2 linked regions of the Piscinibacter gummiphilus genome follow. The protein of the gene in region 1 binds, or shares a complex with, the protein of each later gene. Links are inferred from orthologs where the notes say so. Each region holds a gene or a part of one and is shown on either strand. Other genes may lie near its edges.

The links.
Region 2: the proteins of dapF (region 1) and A4W93_RS24540 are in contact, whole or in part, in a solved structure (PDB 5YGU), measured with the Escherichia coli proteins. The link is inferred for Piscinibacter gummiphilus from one-to-one orthologs.

Annotation. Positions count from the first base shown.
Region 1 is NZ_CP015118.1:693,913-700,526, forward strand. The notes cover bases 2,403-5,187. They hold dapF (diaminopimelate epimerase), read left to right. Parts: upstream 2,403-3,260; coding sequence 3,261-4,115; downstream 4,116-5,187. Other genes in these bases: A4W93_RS03165 (LpxL/LpxP family acyltransferase), read left to right, coding at 2,403-3,237; A4W93_RS03175 (DUF484 family protein), read left to right, coding at 4,121-4,798; A4W93_RS03180 (tyrosine recombinase XerC), read left to right, coding at 4,803-5,187. Outside these bases: metK (methionine adenosyltransferase), read right to left, coding at 166-1,350; A4W93_RS03160 (lysophospholipid acyltransferase family protein), read left to right, coding at 1,494-2,357; more of A4W93_RS03165, read left to right, coding at 2,362-2,402; more of A4W93_RS03180, read left to right, coding at 5,188-5,762; A4W93_RS03185 (class I SAM-dependent rRNA methyltransferase), read left to right, coding at 5,779-6,614. UniProt on the Escherichia coli protein: Involved in the succinylase branch of the L-lysine biosynthesis and in the biosynthesis of the pentapeptide incorporated in the peptidoglycan moiety. Catalyzes the stereoinversion of LL-2,6-diaminopimelate (L,L-DAP) to meso-diaminopimelate (meso-DAP).
Region 2 is NZ_CP015118.1:5,365,369-5,371,920, reverse strand. What follows is about bases 1,445-4,167. They hold A4W93_RS24540 (RNA pyrophosphohydrolase), read right to left. Parts: upstream 3,272-4,167; coding sequence 2,618-3,271; downstream 1,445-2,617. Other genes in these bases: A4W93_RS24535 (proline--tRNA ligase), read left to right, coding at 3,404-4,167; proB (glutamate 5-kinase), read left to right, coding at 1,475-2,593; cgtA (Obg family GTPase CgtA), read left to right, coding at 1,445-1,482. In the rest of the region: rpmA (50S ribosomal protein L27), read left to right, coding at 1-227; more of cgtA, read left to right, coding at 397-1,444; more of A4W93_RS24535, read left to right, coding at 4,168-5,149; A4W93_RS24530 (lytic transglycosylase domain-containing protein), read left to right, coding at 5,146-5,796; A4W93_RS24525 (UbiX family flavin prenyltransferase), read right to left, coding at 5,798-6,379; grxD (Grx4 family monothiol glutaredoxin), read right to left, coding at 6,387-6,552. UniProt on the Escherichia coli protein: Master regulator of 5'-end-dependent mRNA decay.

The sequences.
Region 1 (6,614 bases):
CATTCTGCAGCAGCAACTGCACACATCGGCTCAGGGTCGGCCCGGGGAAACCGGGGCCGACAACGTTGTCATCCCGGCGGAGGCCGGGACCCCGTGCGGTCGATCACGCCTCGGCGCCTGTTGCGGGCGCCGAGGGTCCCGGCCTTCGCCGGGATGACGGGCCTTTTACTTCAGGCCAGCCGCGGCGCGAAGCACGGCGGCCTTGTCGGTGGCTTCCCACGTGAACTCCGGCTCTTCCCGGCCGAAGTGGCCGTACGCAGCGGTCTTCTCGTAGATCGGGCGCAGCAGGTCGAGCATCTGGATGATGCCCTTCGGACGCAGGTCGAAGTGCTCGTTGACGAGCGCGGCGATCTTGTCGTCGGGGATCACGCCCGTGCCTTCGGTGTAGACGGTCACGTTCATCGGGCGGGCCACGCCGATGGCGTACGCCACCTGCACCTGGCACTGGCGGGCGAGGCCGGCGGCCACGACGTTCTTCGCGACGTAGCGGGCGGCGTAGGCGGCCGAGCGGTCGACCTTGCTCGGGTCCTTGCCGCTGAAGGCGCCACCGCCGTGCGGGCAGGCGCCGCCGTACGTGTCGACGATGATCTTGCGGCCGGTCAGGCCGCAGTCACCCTGCGGGCCGCCGATGACGAAGCGGCCGGTCGGGTTGATCAGGTACTTCGTTTCCTTCAGCCACTCCTTCGGGAGCACCGGCTTGATGATCTCCTCGATGACGGCCTCGATGAACGAGGGCTTCATCTTCGACGAGGTTTCGCTCTGGTCGGGGTGGTGCTGCGTGGAGAGCACGACGGTGTCGATCGAGTGCGGCTTGCCGTCGACGTAGCGCATCGTCACCTGGCTCTTGGCGTCCGGGCGCAGGAACGGCAGGCGGCCGTCCTTGCGCAGCTGGGCCTGGCGCTCGACGAGGCGGTGGGCGTAGTGGATCGGGGCCGGCATCAGTTCCGGCGTCTCGTCGCAGGCGTAGCCGAACATCAGGCCCTGGTCGCCGGCGCCGATGTTGAGGTGGTCGTCGGACGCGTGGTCGACGCCCTGGGCGATGTCGTTGCTCTGCTTGTCGTAGCAGACCATCACGGCACAACCCTTGTAGTCGATGCCGTAGTCGGTGTTGTCGTAGCCGATGCGCTTGATGGTGTCGCGCGCGACCTGGATGTAGTCGACGTGCGCGTTCGTGGTGATTTCACCGGCGAGCACCACGAGACCCGTGTTAGTCAGCGTCTCGGCGGCGACACGCGAACGGGGGTCTTGCTTGAAAATGGCGTCGAGGATGGCGTCCGAGATCTGGTCGGCGACCTTGTCGGGGTGGCCTTCGGAGACGGATTCGGAAGTGAAAAGGAAATCGTTCGACACTCTTAAACTCCAGGCAATGGTTGGAAACGCGTTGCCGGACCGGAGGGTTTTCGAGCGGCGAACGCTTTAGCAGAATTTTTGAGTCGCCCTGCAAGTAGTTCAATAACTCGGCGACCCGAGCATTATAGAGACTTCCCCACCCGATGCTGACCCTATTCCGTTGGTTCTCCAGGTTTCCGCTGCGCGTGCTGCATGCCCTCGGCGCGCTGCTGGGCTGGATCACCTACGCCTGCTCGCCCACCTACCGGCGCCGGCTCCAGGCCAACGCCACCCTCGCGGGTGTCCCCGAGGCCGAATGGCGCGGTGCCATCGCGTCGGCCGGGCGCATGGTGGCCGAGATCCCGTACCTGTGGGGCCGCCCGCCCGGCGAGCCCATCCTCCCGAAGGTGCGCTTCGAGAACGAGGGGCTGCTGGCCGACGCGCTGGCCCAGGGCCAGGGCGTGCTGCTGCTCACGCCGCACATGGGCAGCTTCGAGGTGACGGCCCAGGCCATCGCCGAGCGGTTCGGCGCCACCCAGCCCATCACCGTGCTGTACCGGCCGGCGCGCCACCCGCTGCTGAAGGAACTGGTCCGTACCTCCCGCGAGCGGCCGAACCTGATGGCCGCGCCGGCCACGCTGTCGGGCGTGCGCCAGATGATCCGGGCCCTGCGCAAGGGCGAGATGGTGGGCCTGCTGCCCGACCAGGTGCCGCCCGACGGCATGGGCGTGTGGGCCCCGTTCTTCGGCCAGCCCGCGTACACGATGACGCTGGCCTCGCGCCTCGTGCAGCAGACCGGCGCCACGCTGCTGCTCACCTGGGGCGAACGGCTGCCTCACGGCGCGGGTTTCGTGCAGCGCTTCCTGCCGTTCCCGGAGGCGCTGCCCGCCGATGCGGCAGAATCCGCGGCCGCGATCAACCGGGCGATGGAGGGGCTGATCCGCCAGCGCCCGTCGCAGTACCTGTGGGGCTACCACCGGTACAAGGCCCCGCGCGAACAGCCCGCGGCCTCGGAGAACAAGGAGTAAACGCGTGGCGACACGACTGCTGTTGGGGTTCCTGTGGCTGCTGCAATGGCTGCCGTTGTCGGTGCTGGCCGCCCTCGGGCGCGGGCTGGGCAGCCTGCTGTGGCGTGTCGCGTCGTCGCGCCGCCGCATCGCGTTGCGCAACCTCGAACTGTGTTTCCCGGACCTGACCCTGGAAGACCGCCGCAAGCTCGGCAAGGAACACTTCCAGTGGCTGGGCCGCAGCATCCTCGAACGCAGCCTGCTGTGGTTCGCGTCGGCCGAGCGCCTGAAGAAGGTGATCCACGTCGAGGGCGACGTGAAGCTCGCCGAGCGCAGCAGCAAGCCGGTGATGTGGCTCGTGCCGCACTTCATGGGCCTCGACGTGGCCGGGGTCGCGGTGCTGCTGTTCCAGGAGCACGAGGGCTGCTCGATGTACCAGGAGCAGAGCAACAAGGCGATGGACGCGGTGATCCGCCGCGGCCGCCTGCGCTTCGGCCATGCGCAGATCTTCCCGCGCAGCGACAAGGCGTTGCCGCTGATCCGGGCCATCCGCCGCGGCGTGGCGTTCTTCAACCTGCCCGACATGGACTTCGGCGAACGGGACGCCGCGTTCGTGCCGTTCTTCGGGGTGCCGTGCGCCACGTTGCTGGCCCCGTCGCGCATGGCCAAGGCGCTCGACATGGTGGTGCAGCCCGTGATCGCCGAGATGCTGCCGGGCGGGCAGGGCTACCGCGTGCGCTTCGGCGAGCCGTGGACCCACTTCCCCACCGACGACGCGCTGGCCGACACGGCCGCGATGAACAAGTGGATCGAGGCGGAGATCCGCCACAACCCGGCCCAGTACCTGTGGGTCCACAAGCGTTTCAAGACCCGGCCGGCGGGTGAACCCTCGTTGTATTGAACCGCCGGGCGGATAATCGCGGGATGCGACTGCCATTCACCAAGATGCATGGCGCGGGCAACGACTTCGTCGTGCTCGACGCCACCCGCGCCCCGCTCGACCTGACCGAGGCGCAGCTGCGCCACCTGGGCGACCGCCACTTCGGCGTGGGCGCCGACCAGATCCTCCTCGTCGAACGCACCGCCACGCCGGGCGTCGACTTCCGCTACCGCATCTTCAACGGCGGCAGCGGCGAGGAGGTGGAGCAGTGCGGCAACGGCTCGCGATGCTTCGTGCGCTACGTGGTCGACAAGGGCCTCACCGACAAGTCCACCATCCGCGTCGAGACCCTGAACTCGCTGCTCGAGCTGCGGCTGCAGAACGACGGCCGTGTCACGGTCGACATGGGTGCGCCGGTGTTCGAGCCGGCCCGCGTGCCGTTCGATCCGTCGGGCCTGGAGCCCCGTGTTGTCGCCGACTCGCCGCTGTGGCCGCTCGACGTGAACGGCGAACGGGTCGAGATCGCCGCGGTGTCCATGGGCAACCCGCATGCGGTGCAGGTCGTGACCGACGTCGACACGGCACCGGTCGCCACGCAGGGGCCCGCCATCGAATCCCATCCCCGTTTCCCGCGGCGCGTGAACGCCGGCTTCCTGCAGGTGGTGGACCGCCGCCACGTGCGCCTGCGCGTCTACGAACGCGGCGCCGGCGAGACGCTGGCCTGCGGCACCGGTGCATGCGCGGCCGTGGTCGCCGGCATCCGGCGGGGGCTGCTCGACGCGGTTGTCGACGTCGAGACGCGCGGCGGCCGCCTGACGATCGAATGGCAAGGGGGCGACGCGCCGGTCCTGATGACCGGCCCGGCCGTCACCGTCTACGAAGGAGCAATCGAACTGTGAGTAGCATGAACCTGCAAGGCATCACCGAAACCGACATCGCGAACTACCTGGTCAACACGCCCGGGTTCTTCGAACGCCACGCCGAACTGCTGGCGTCCATCCAGCTCACCAGCCCGCACGGCCAGCGCGCCGTCTCGCTGCAGGAGCGGCAGATGGAAATGCTGCGCGACAAGCACAAGGGCCTGGAGCTGCGCATCGTCGAGATGATCCGCTACGGCCAGGAGAACCTCGCCATCGCCGACCGGCTGCACCGCTGGACGCGCCAGATCCTGCTGACGCAGAACCCGAGCGACGTGCCCGAGGTGCTGGTCAGCGAGCTGCAGCACCAGTTCATGATCCCGCAGGCGGGCATCCGCCTCTGGGGCGCGGCCGAGATGTTCCAGGGCCAGCCGTTCTCGCGTGACGTGAGCGTCGACGCGCAGAGCTTCGCGACGAGCCTCACGCAACCGTACTGCGGCATCAACTCCGGGTTCGAGGCCTCGTCGTGGCTCGACGACCCGTCCACCGTCACGTCGATGGCACTGATCCCGCTGCGCCACGACCTCGCCACGCCGGCCTTCGGCCTGCTGGTGCTCGGTTCGCCCGATCCCACGCGTTTCAGCGCGGACATGGGCACCGACTTCCTCGTGCGCATCGGCGACCTCGCCAGCGCCGGCTTGTCGCGGCTGCTGCCGCCGCGCTGAGCGCATGGCGACCGGTGTCGATGCCAACGCCGCCCCTTCGGAGGCGGCGCTCGCGCCCGACATCGCGTCCCACCTGCAGCACCTGCAGGTCGAGCGCAAGCTCGCGCCCCGCACGCTGGCGCTGTACCACGAGGCGCTCCTGCGCCTGCAGCGTTTCGCCGAGGGGCAGCCCGTCGAGCTGCGCCGGGCCCAGGTGCACCACGTGCGGCGCTGGGCCGCGCAGCTGCGCGCCAGTGGCCTCGCGCCGCGCAGCATCGCGCTGGTGCTGTCGGCCTGGCGGGGCTTCTACCGCTGGCTGGGGCGCGACGGGCTCGTCGACCTGAACCCGGTCGAAGGCGTGCGCGCGCCGAAGGCGGCCATCCCGCTGCCGAAGGCGCTGTCCGTCGACCAGGCGGTGACCCTCGCCGAAGCGCCCGCGGAACACGACGACCCCGCCATCGCCGCGCGCGACCAGTGTGTCGTCGAGCTGCTGTACGGCTGCGGGCTGCGGGTCGGTGAACTCGAGGGCCTCGACCTCGTGGCCGGGCCCGAGACCGCGGGCTGGATCGACGCGGCCGACGGCCTCGCCCACGTGTTCGGCAAGGGCAGCAAGCGGCGCGGTGTGCCGGTGGGCGGGCCCGCGCTGAAGGCGCTGGCCGGGTGGCTCGCGCTGCGGTCCACGATGGCGCGGGCCGACGAGCCGGCGCTGTTCGTCAACCAGCGCGGCACGCGGCTCACCGCGGCGCAGGTGCGCGCGCGGCTCAAGCGGCGCGCGGTGCAGGCGGGCCTGCCCACGCACGTCCATCCGCACATGCTGCGGCACTCGTTCGCGTCGCACGTGCTGCAGTCCAGCGGCGACCTGCGCGCGGTGCAGGAGCTGCTGGGCCACGCGAACATCCGCACCACGCAGGTCTACACGAAGCTCGACTTCCAGCACCTCGCGAAGGTGTACGACGCGGCGCATCCGCGGGCGAAGAAGAAGTAGCGCGACAATCCGGGGCATGAAGACGATCGTTCTGAGGGAGGGCAAGGACCGCTCCCTGCGCAAGCGCCACCCCTGGGTGTTCCCGGGCAGCATCGCCAGCGGCAAGGCCGACCCCGGCGAAACCGTGCGGGTCAACGCCCACGACGGCAGTTTCCTCGCGTGGGCGGCCTACAGCCCCGCGTCGCAGATCCGCGTGCGGGCCTGGAGCTTCGACCAGGCCGAGCGCATCGACGCCAGCTTCTTCGAGCGCCGCATCCGCGAGGCCGTGGCCATCCGCGCGCGGTTGCCCATCGCGAGCGACGGCGTGCGCCTGATCCATGGCGAGGCCGACGGCCTGCCGGGCCTGATCGTGGACCGCTACGGCGACACGCTGAGCGCCCAGTTCCTGTCGGCCGGCATCGAACGCTGGAAACAGGTCATCGCCGACCATCTGCTGAAGGCCACGGGCCTCACGCGCCTGTACGAACGCAGCGACGCGAATGCACGCGAACTCGAAGGCCTGCCGCAGGTGACCGGCTGGCTGCGCGGCGATGGCCCCACCGAGATCACGATCCGCGAACACGACTGGCAACTGACCGTGGACGTGGCCGAGGGCCACAAGACCGGTTTCTACCTCGACCAGCGGGACAGCCGCAAGCTCTTCGCCGACACCGTGCGCCACTTCGGCTGCCAGCGTGTGCTCAACTGCTACAGCTACACGGGCGGCTTCAGCGTGGCTGGCCTCTCGGGCGGTGCGGCCCACGTGACGAGCGTGGACTCGTCGGGCCCGGCGCTGGCGCGGGCCACGGCCCACGTCGCGCTCAACGGTTTCGACGCGTCGCGCCACGAGGCACTGGACGCCGACGTCAACGC
Region 2 (6,552 bases), 4.7 Mb from region 1 along the record:
CACGGAACGGCCGCGACTCTCAACCGAAGATGCTGGGCGTGAAAGCGTTCGGCGGGCAAGTCATCTCGGCCGGTTCGATCATCGTCCGCCAGCGTGGCACCCAGTTCCACCCCGGCGTGAACGTCGGCATCGGCAAGGACCACACGCTGTTCGCGCTCACCGACGGTACCGTCGAGTTCGCGGTCAAGGGTTCGGCCAACCGCCGCACCGTCAGCATCAAGGCCTGAAGAAGCCGGAGCTGCACCGCAGCTTCGCTTCCCGCCTGATCGAACGAAGCCCCGGTCCGCCGGGGCTTTGTTTTTTCGGCCGAGGAATCAGGACCGGGCCGGTCGCTTACCATTCGCGACCGAGTCCCTCAAATCGAACGGATGCCCTGGGTGTCCGTCAGGACACACCATGAAATTCGTTGACGAAGCCACCATCGATGTCGTGGCAGGCGACGGCGGCAACGGCTGCATGAGCTTCCGCCGCGAGAAGTTCCTCCCGTTCGGCGGCCCGAACGGGGGCGACGGCGGCAAGGGCGGCAGCGTGTACGCCATGGGCGACCGCAACCTCAACACCCTGATCGACTACCGCTACGCCCGCCGCCACGAGGCACGCCGCGGCGAGAACGGCCGTGGCTCCGACCAGTTCGGCGCCGCCGCGGAAGACATCGTGCTGCGCATGCCGATGGGCACGATCATCACCGACGTCGAGACTGGCAACGTGATCGCCGAGCTGCTGGTGCCGGACGAGAAGATCCTGATCGCCAAGGGCGGTGACGGCGGCTTCGGCAACATGCACTTCAAGACGAGCACGAACCGCGCGCCGCGCCAGAAGACCCCCGGCTGGCCCGGCCAGGCCTTCAAGCTCAAGCTCGAGATGCGCGTGCTGGCCGACGTGGGCCTGCTGGGCATGCCCAACGCGGGCAAGTCGACGCTGATCGCGGCCATCTCGAATGCCCGCCCGAAGATCGCCGACTATCCCTTCACCACGCTGCACCCGAACCTGGGCGTGGTGCGCGTGCAGGCCGAGCAGAGCTTCGTCGTGGCCGACATTCCCGGCCTGATCGAGGGCGCGTCCGAAGGGGCCGGCCTCGGCCACCTCTTCCTGCGCCACCTGCAGCGCACGCACCTGCTGCTGCACCTCGTCGACATGGCCCCGTTCGACGAAAGCATCGACCCGGTCGCCCAGGCGAAGGCCATCGTGGCCGAACTGAAGAAGTACGACGACGAGCTCTACGAGAAGCCGCGCTGGCTCGTGCTGAACAAGCTCGACATGGTGCCGGAGGACGAACGCGAGAAGCGCGTGAAGGACTTCGTCAAGCGCTTCAAGTGGAAGGGCCCGGTGTTCCAGATCTCCGCGCTGACGCGCGAGGGCTGCGAAGGCCTCGTGCACGCGATCTACGAACACGTGTCGAAGCTGAAGAACGTGGTGCCGGACGATCCGGACCCCCGTTTCGACAAGGCCGAAGCCCAACAGCCCTCGTCGTCTCATGAGTGACGTGCTCAAGAACGCACGACGCATCGTCGTGAAGGTGGGTTCGAGCCTCGTGACCAACGAGGGTCGCGGCATCGACGCCGAGGCCGTGGGCAACTGGTGCCGCCAGATGGCGGCGCTGGCCGCCGAGGGCCGGGAGGTGGTGATGGTGTCGAGCGGTGCCATCGCCGAGGGCATGAAGCGCCTCGGGTGGCGCACGCGCCCGAAGGAGATCCACGAGCTGCAGGCCGCCGCCGCGGTGGGCCAGATGGGCCTCGCGCAGATCTACGAAACGCAGCTGCGCGCGTACGGCATGGGCAGCGCCCAGGTGCTGCTCACGCACGCCGACCTCGCCGACCGCGAGCGCTACCTCAACGCCCGCTCGACGCTGCTGGCGCTGCTGCGCCTGAACGTGGTGCCGGTCATCAACGAGAACGACACCGTCGTCACCGACGAGATCAAGTTCGGCGACAACGACACGCTCGGCGCGCTCGTGGCGAACCTGATCGAGGCCGACGCCCTCGTCATCCTCACCGACCAGCGCGGCCTGTACTCGGCCGACCCGCGCAAGAACCCCGACGCGAAGTTCATCGACGTGGCCGAGGCCGGCACGCCCGAGCTCGAGCAGATGGCCGGCGGCGTGGGCTCGGCCATCGGCAGCGGCGGAATGATCACGAAGATCCTCGCCGCCAAGCGCGCCGCGCGCAGCGGTGCCTCCACGGTGATCGCCTGGGGCCGCGAGACCGACGTGCTGCTGCGGCTGGCTGCAGGCGAGGCCATCGGCACGGCGCTCACCGCCAGCACGGCGAAGATGGCCGCCCGCAAGCAGTGGATGGCCGACCACCTGAAGATGCGCGGCGCCGTGGTGGTGGACGATGGCGCGGTGTCGAAGCTGCGCGACGACGGCAAGAGCCTGCTGCCCATCGGCATGGTCGAGGTGATCGGCGAGTTCGTGCGGGGCGACGTGATCGCCGTGCGCAACGGTGCCGGCGTCGAGATCGCCCGGGGCCTCGCGAACTACTCCGCCGCGGAAGCGCGTCTCATCGCACGCAAGCCCTCGTCGGAGTTCGAGCGCCTGCTCGGCTTCACGCTCGAGCACGAGATGATCCACCGGGACAACCTGATCCTCAGCTGAGGACCAGGCCGGTCCCGGGCCGGGTCAGGTCTCGGGATCCTTGGGCGCCGGCGCCTGCGCGTTGTCGGCCTCGTCGGGCTCCACCGGCCCGGCGTGCAGTGGCGGCGGCGCCTGTTCTTCGTGCCGGTCGTCGTGCCGGTCGTCGTGCCCTTCGTCGCGGTGGTGCGTGCGCATGCCCGACCGCAGGTAGCGGTTGTGGTGGTTGCTGCGCGGCAGGAAGCGCGCGAGTTCGGTGAGGGCCATCTGGTAGACCTCGCGCTTGAACTCGATGACCCACTCGAGCGGCACCCAGTACTCGTTCCAGCGCCAGGCGTCGAACTCGGGGTGGTCGCTGGCGCGCAGGTTCATGTCGCTGTCGCGGCCCACGAGCTGCAACAGGAACCAGATCTGCTTCTGGCCGCGGTAGTGACCCCGGGCGTCGCGGCGGATGAAGTGGTCGGGCACCTCGTACCGCAGCCAGTCGCGCGTGCGCGCCACGATGCGGACGTGGTCGGGCAAGAGCCCCACCTCCTCGTGGAGCTCGCGGAACATCGCCTGCTCGGGCGTCTCGCCGTACTTGATGCCCCCCTGCGGGAACTGCCAGGAGTGGGTGCGGATGCGCTTGCCCCAGAACACTTGGTTACGGGGGTTGAGCAGGATGATGCCGACGTTGGGTCTGAACCCATCCCTGTCGAGCATAATCAACCTCGAAATCTCTAGTTGAAATCATTATTGCACCGGGATGACGGGAATCAACCCCGCAGAATCCCGCTCCGATTCTCCGCCGTTCCCCCCCGCTGATCCTCCGCCCTCACCGCCCAACTGCTGCCCATGAAAGCGTCCCAGTTTTTCATCTCCACCCTGAAGGAAGCCCCTGCCGAGGCCGAGGTCGTCAGCCAGAAGCTGATGATGCGCGCCGGGTACATCAAGCGCCTCGGGGCGGGCATCTACACCTACATGCCGATCGGGCTTCGGGTGATCCGCAAGGTCGAGAACGTGATCCGCGAGGAGATGGTGCGTGCCGGTGCCGTCGAGCTGCTGATGCCCGTGGTGCAGCCCGCCGAGCTGTGGCAGGAGTCCGGCCGCTGGGACAAGATGGGCCCGGAGATGCTGCGCGTCAAGGACCGCCATGACCGCGACTTCATCCTGCAGCCCACCAGCGAAGAGGTCATCACCGACATCGCCCGCCAGGAGCTGCGCAGCTACCGCCAGCTGCCGCGCAACTTCTTCCACATCCAGACGAAGTTCCGCGACGAGCGCCGTCCGCGTTTCGGCGTGATGCGCGGCCGCGAGTTCACGATGAAGGACGCGTACTCCTTCGACCGCAACGCCGAGGCCGCGGTGAAGAGCTACGAGGCCATGTACGCCGCGTACTGCCGCATCTTCGAGCGCCTGGGCCTGACCTACCGTGCGGTGGCCGCCGACACGGGCGCCATCGGTGGCGCGCTGTCGCACGAGTTCCAGGTCATCGCCGACACCGGTGAAGACGCGCTCGTGTACTGCCCCACGTCCGACTACGCCGCCAACATCGAGCTGGCCGAGGCGCTGCCGCTGATCGCCACGCGCGGCGCGGCCACGCAGGCCCTCGTGAAGACGCCCACGCCGGGCAAGAGCACGTGCGCCGACGTGGCGCAGCTGCTGTCGATCCCGCTGGAGCGCACGGTGAAGTCGCTGGTGCTGGCCACCGACGAGAAGACCGAGGCGGGCGATGTCACGAAGACCACGGTGTGGCTGCTGCTCGTGCGCGGCGACCACGACCTGAACGAGGTCAAGGCGAACAAGGTGCCGGGCCTGAACCAGGGCTTCCGCTTCGCCACCGTCGGCGAGATCGAGAGCCACTTCGGCACCAAGCCGGGTTACCTCGGCCCCGTGGGGCTGAAGCAGCCGGTGAAGATCGTGGCCGACCGCACCGTGGCGAACATGAGCGACTTCGTCGTCGGCGCCAACGAGGTCGATTTCCACATCACCGGCGTGAACTGGGGCCGCGACCTGCCCGAACCCGACCTCGTCGCCGACCTGCGCAACGTCGTCGAGGGCGACCCGTCGCCGGACGGCAAGGGCGTGCTCGCGATCCAGCGCGGCATCGAGGTGGGCCACGTGTTCAACCTCGGCACCGTGTACTCGAAGCCGCTGAACGCCACGTACCTCGACGAGAACGGCAAGCCGCAGCTGATGGAGATGGGCTGCTACGGCATCGGCGTCACGCGCATCCTGGGCGCGGCCATCGAGCAGAACAACGACGAGCGTGGCATCATCTGGCCGGCGGCCATGGCACCGTTCGAGCTCGTGCTGTGCCCCATCGGCTACGACCGCTCGGCCGACGTGCAGGCCGCCGCCGACAAGCTGTACGGCGAACTGCAGGCCCTGGGCGTGGACGTGATCCTCGACAACCGGGGCGAACGCCCGGGTGCGATGTTTGCCGACTGGGAGCTCGTGGGTGTGCCGCACCGCGTGGTGCTGGGCGACCGCGGCCTGAAGGACGGCCAGGTCGAGTACCAGGGCCGCCGCGACGCGCAGGCCGAGTCCGTGCCGCTCGCCGGCATCGTGGACTTCGTGAAGGCCAAGCTCGGACGATGAGCCCGGTGAGTCCCGCCGCCTCGGGTCTCACGAGGCGGCAGCTGGCGCTGGCGGCCCTCGCGGCCCCGTCGCTGTCCCTCGCGCCCGGCGTGGCGCTCGCCGGCCGCCAGGCCGAGGAACCGCTCGCCGACGCGGTGCGTTCGGTGCTGTCGGCTGCCATCGCGAACAACGCGCCCCCGAAGCCCACCTTCGACAACGTCGAGGCGCGCATCGCGTACCTGCGCTGGCTGGGCGAGATGAGCAACCGGCTCAAGCGCCGCAAGGCCGAGCACGTCACGCGGGTGGAGTTCCTCGAGACGGTCTACTACGAGACCAAGCGCGCGGGCCTCGACACCGCGTTGTTCCTCGGCCTGATCCAGGTCGAGAGCGGCTTCCGCAAGTACGCCATCAGCATCGCGGGCGCCCGCGGGTACACCCAGGTGATGCCGTTCTGGGCGCGCCTGATCGGCGACGGTGAACCGGCCCGGCTGTTCCACATGCAGACCAACCTGCGCTTCGGTTGCGTGATCCTGCGGCACTACCTCGACCGGGAGCGCGGGGACATGTACATGGCGCTCGGGCGGTACAACGGCAGCCGGGGGAAGCCCGAGTACCCGAACCTGGTGTTCGGCGCCAAGAAGGCCTGGGACTACAACCCCGCGGCCTGAGTCAGAGCCCGTTCCAGGACTTCGGCGCCGCAGCCGACACCCCGAGCAGCGCCAGCACCCGCTCCACCGTGTCATCGACCATCTCGTCGATGGACTGCGGCCGGTGATAGAACGCCGGAAGCGGCGGAAACACCACGGCACCCATCTCGGTGACGGCCGTCATGTTGCGCAGGTGGGCGAGGTTGAAGGGGGTTTCGCGCACCATCATCACGAGGCGGCGGCGTTCCTTCAGCGTGACGTCGGCCGCGCGGCTCAGCAGGTTGTCGGACAGCCCGTGGGCCACCGAGGCCAGCGTCTTCATGGAGCAGGGCGCGATGACCATTGCATCCGTGGCGAACGAGCCGCTCGCGATGGCGGCGCCCACGTCGCCCGGGTTGTAGGCGGTGTGGGCCAGGGCCTCCAGCGCGCCGCGGTCGAGGCCCAGTTCGTGAAACACGTTGAGCACACCGGCCGGGCTCACGACGAGGTGGGATTCGGCGCCTGCGGCCCGCAGGCGTTCGAGCAGGCGCACGCCGTACACCGCCCCCGTCGCGCCGGTGATGCCGACCACCACCCGGGCGGGCCGGACCGGCGATTGCGTCATGGCCGCGTCAGGCCGTCTTGGTGCCCAGCACCTGCTGCAGCTCACCGGCCTCGTACATCTCCATCATGATGTCCGAGCCGCCGACGAACTCGCCGTCGACGTAGAGCTGGGGGATGGTGGGCCAGTTGGCGTAGTCCTTGATGCCCTGGCGCACTTCCGGGTCCTCGAGCACG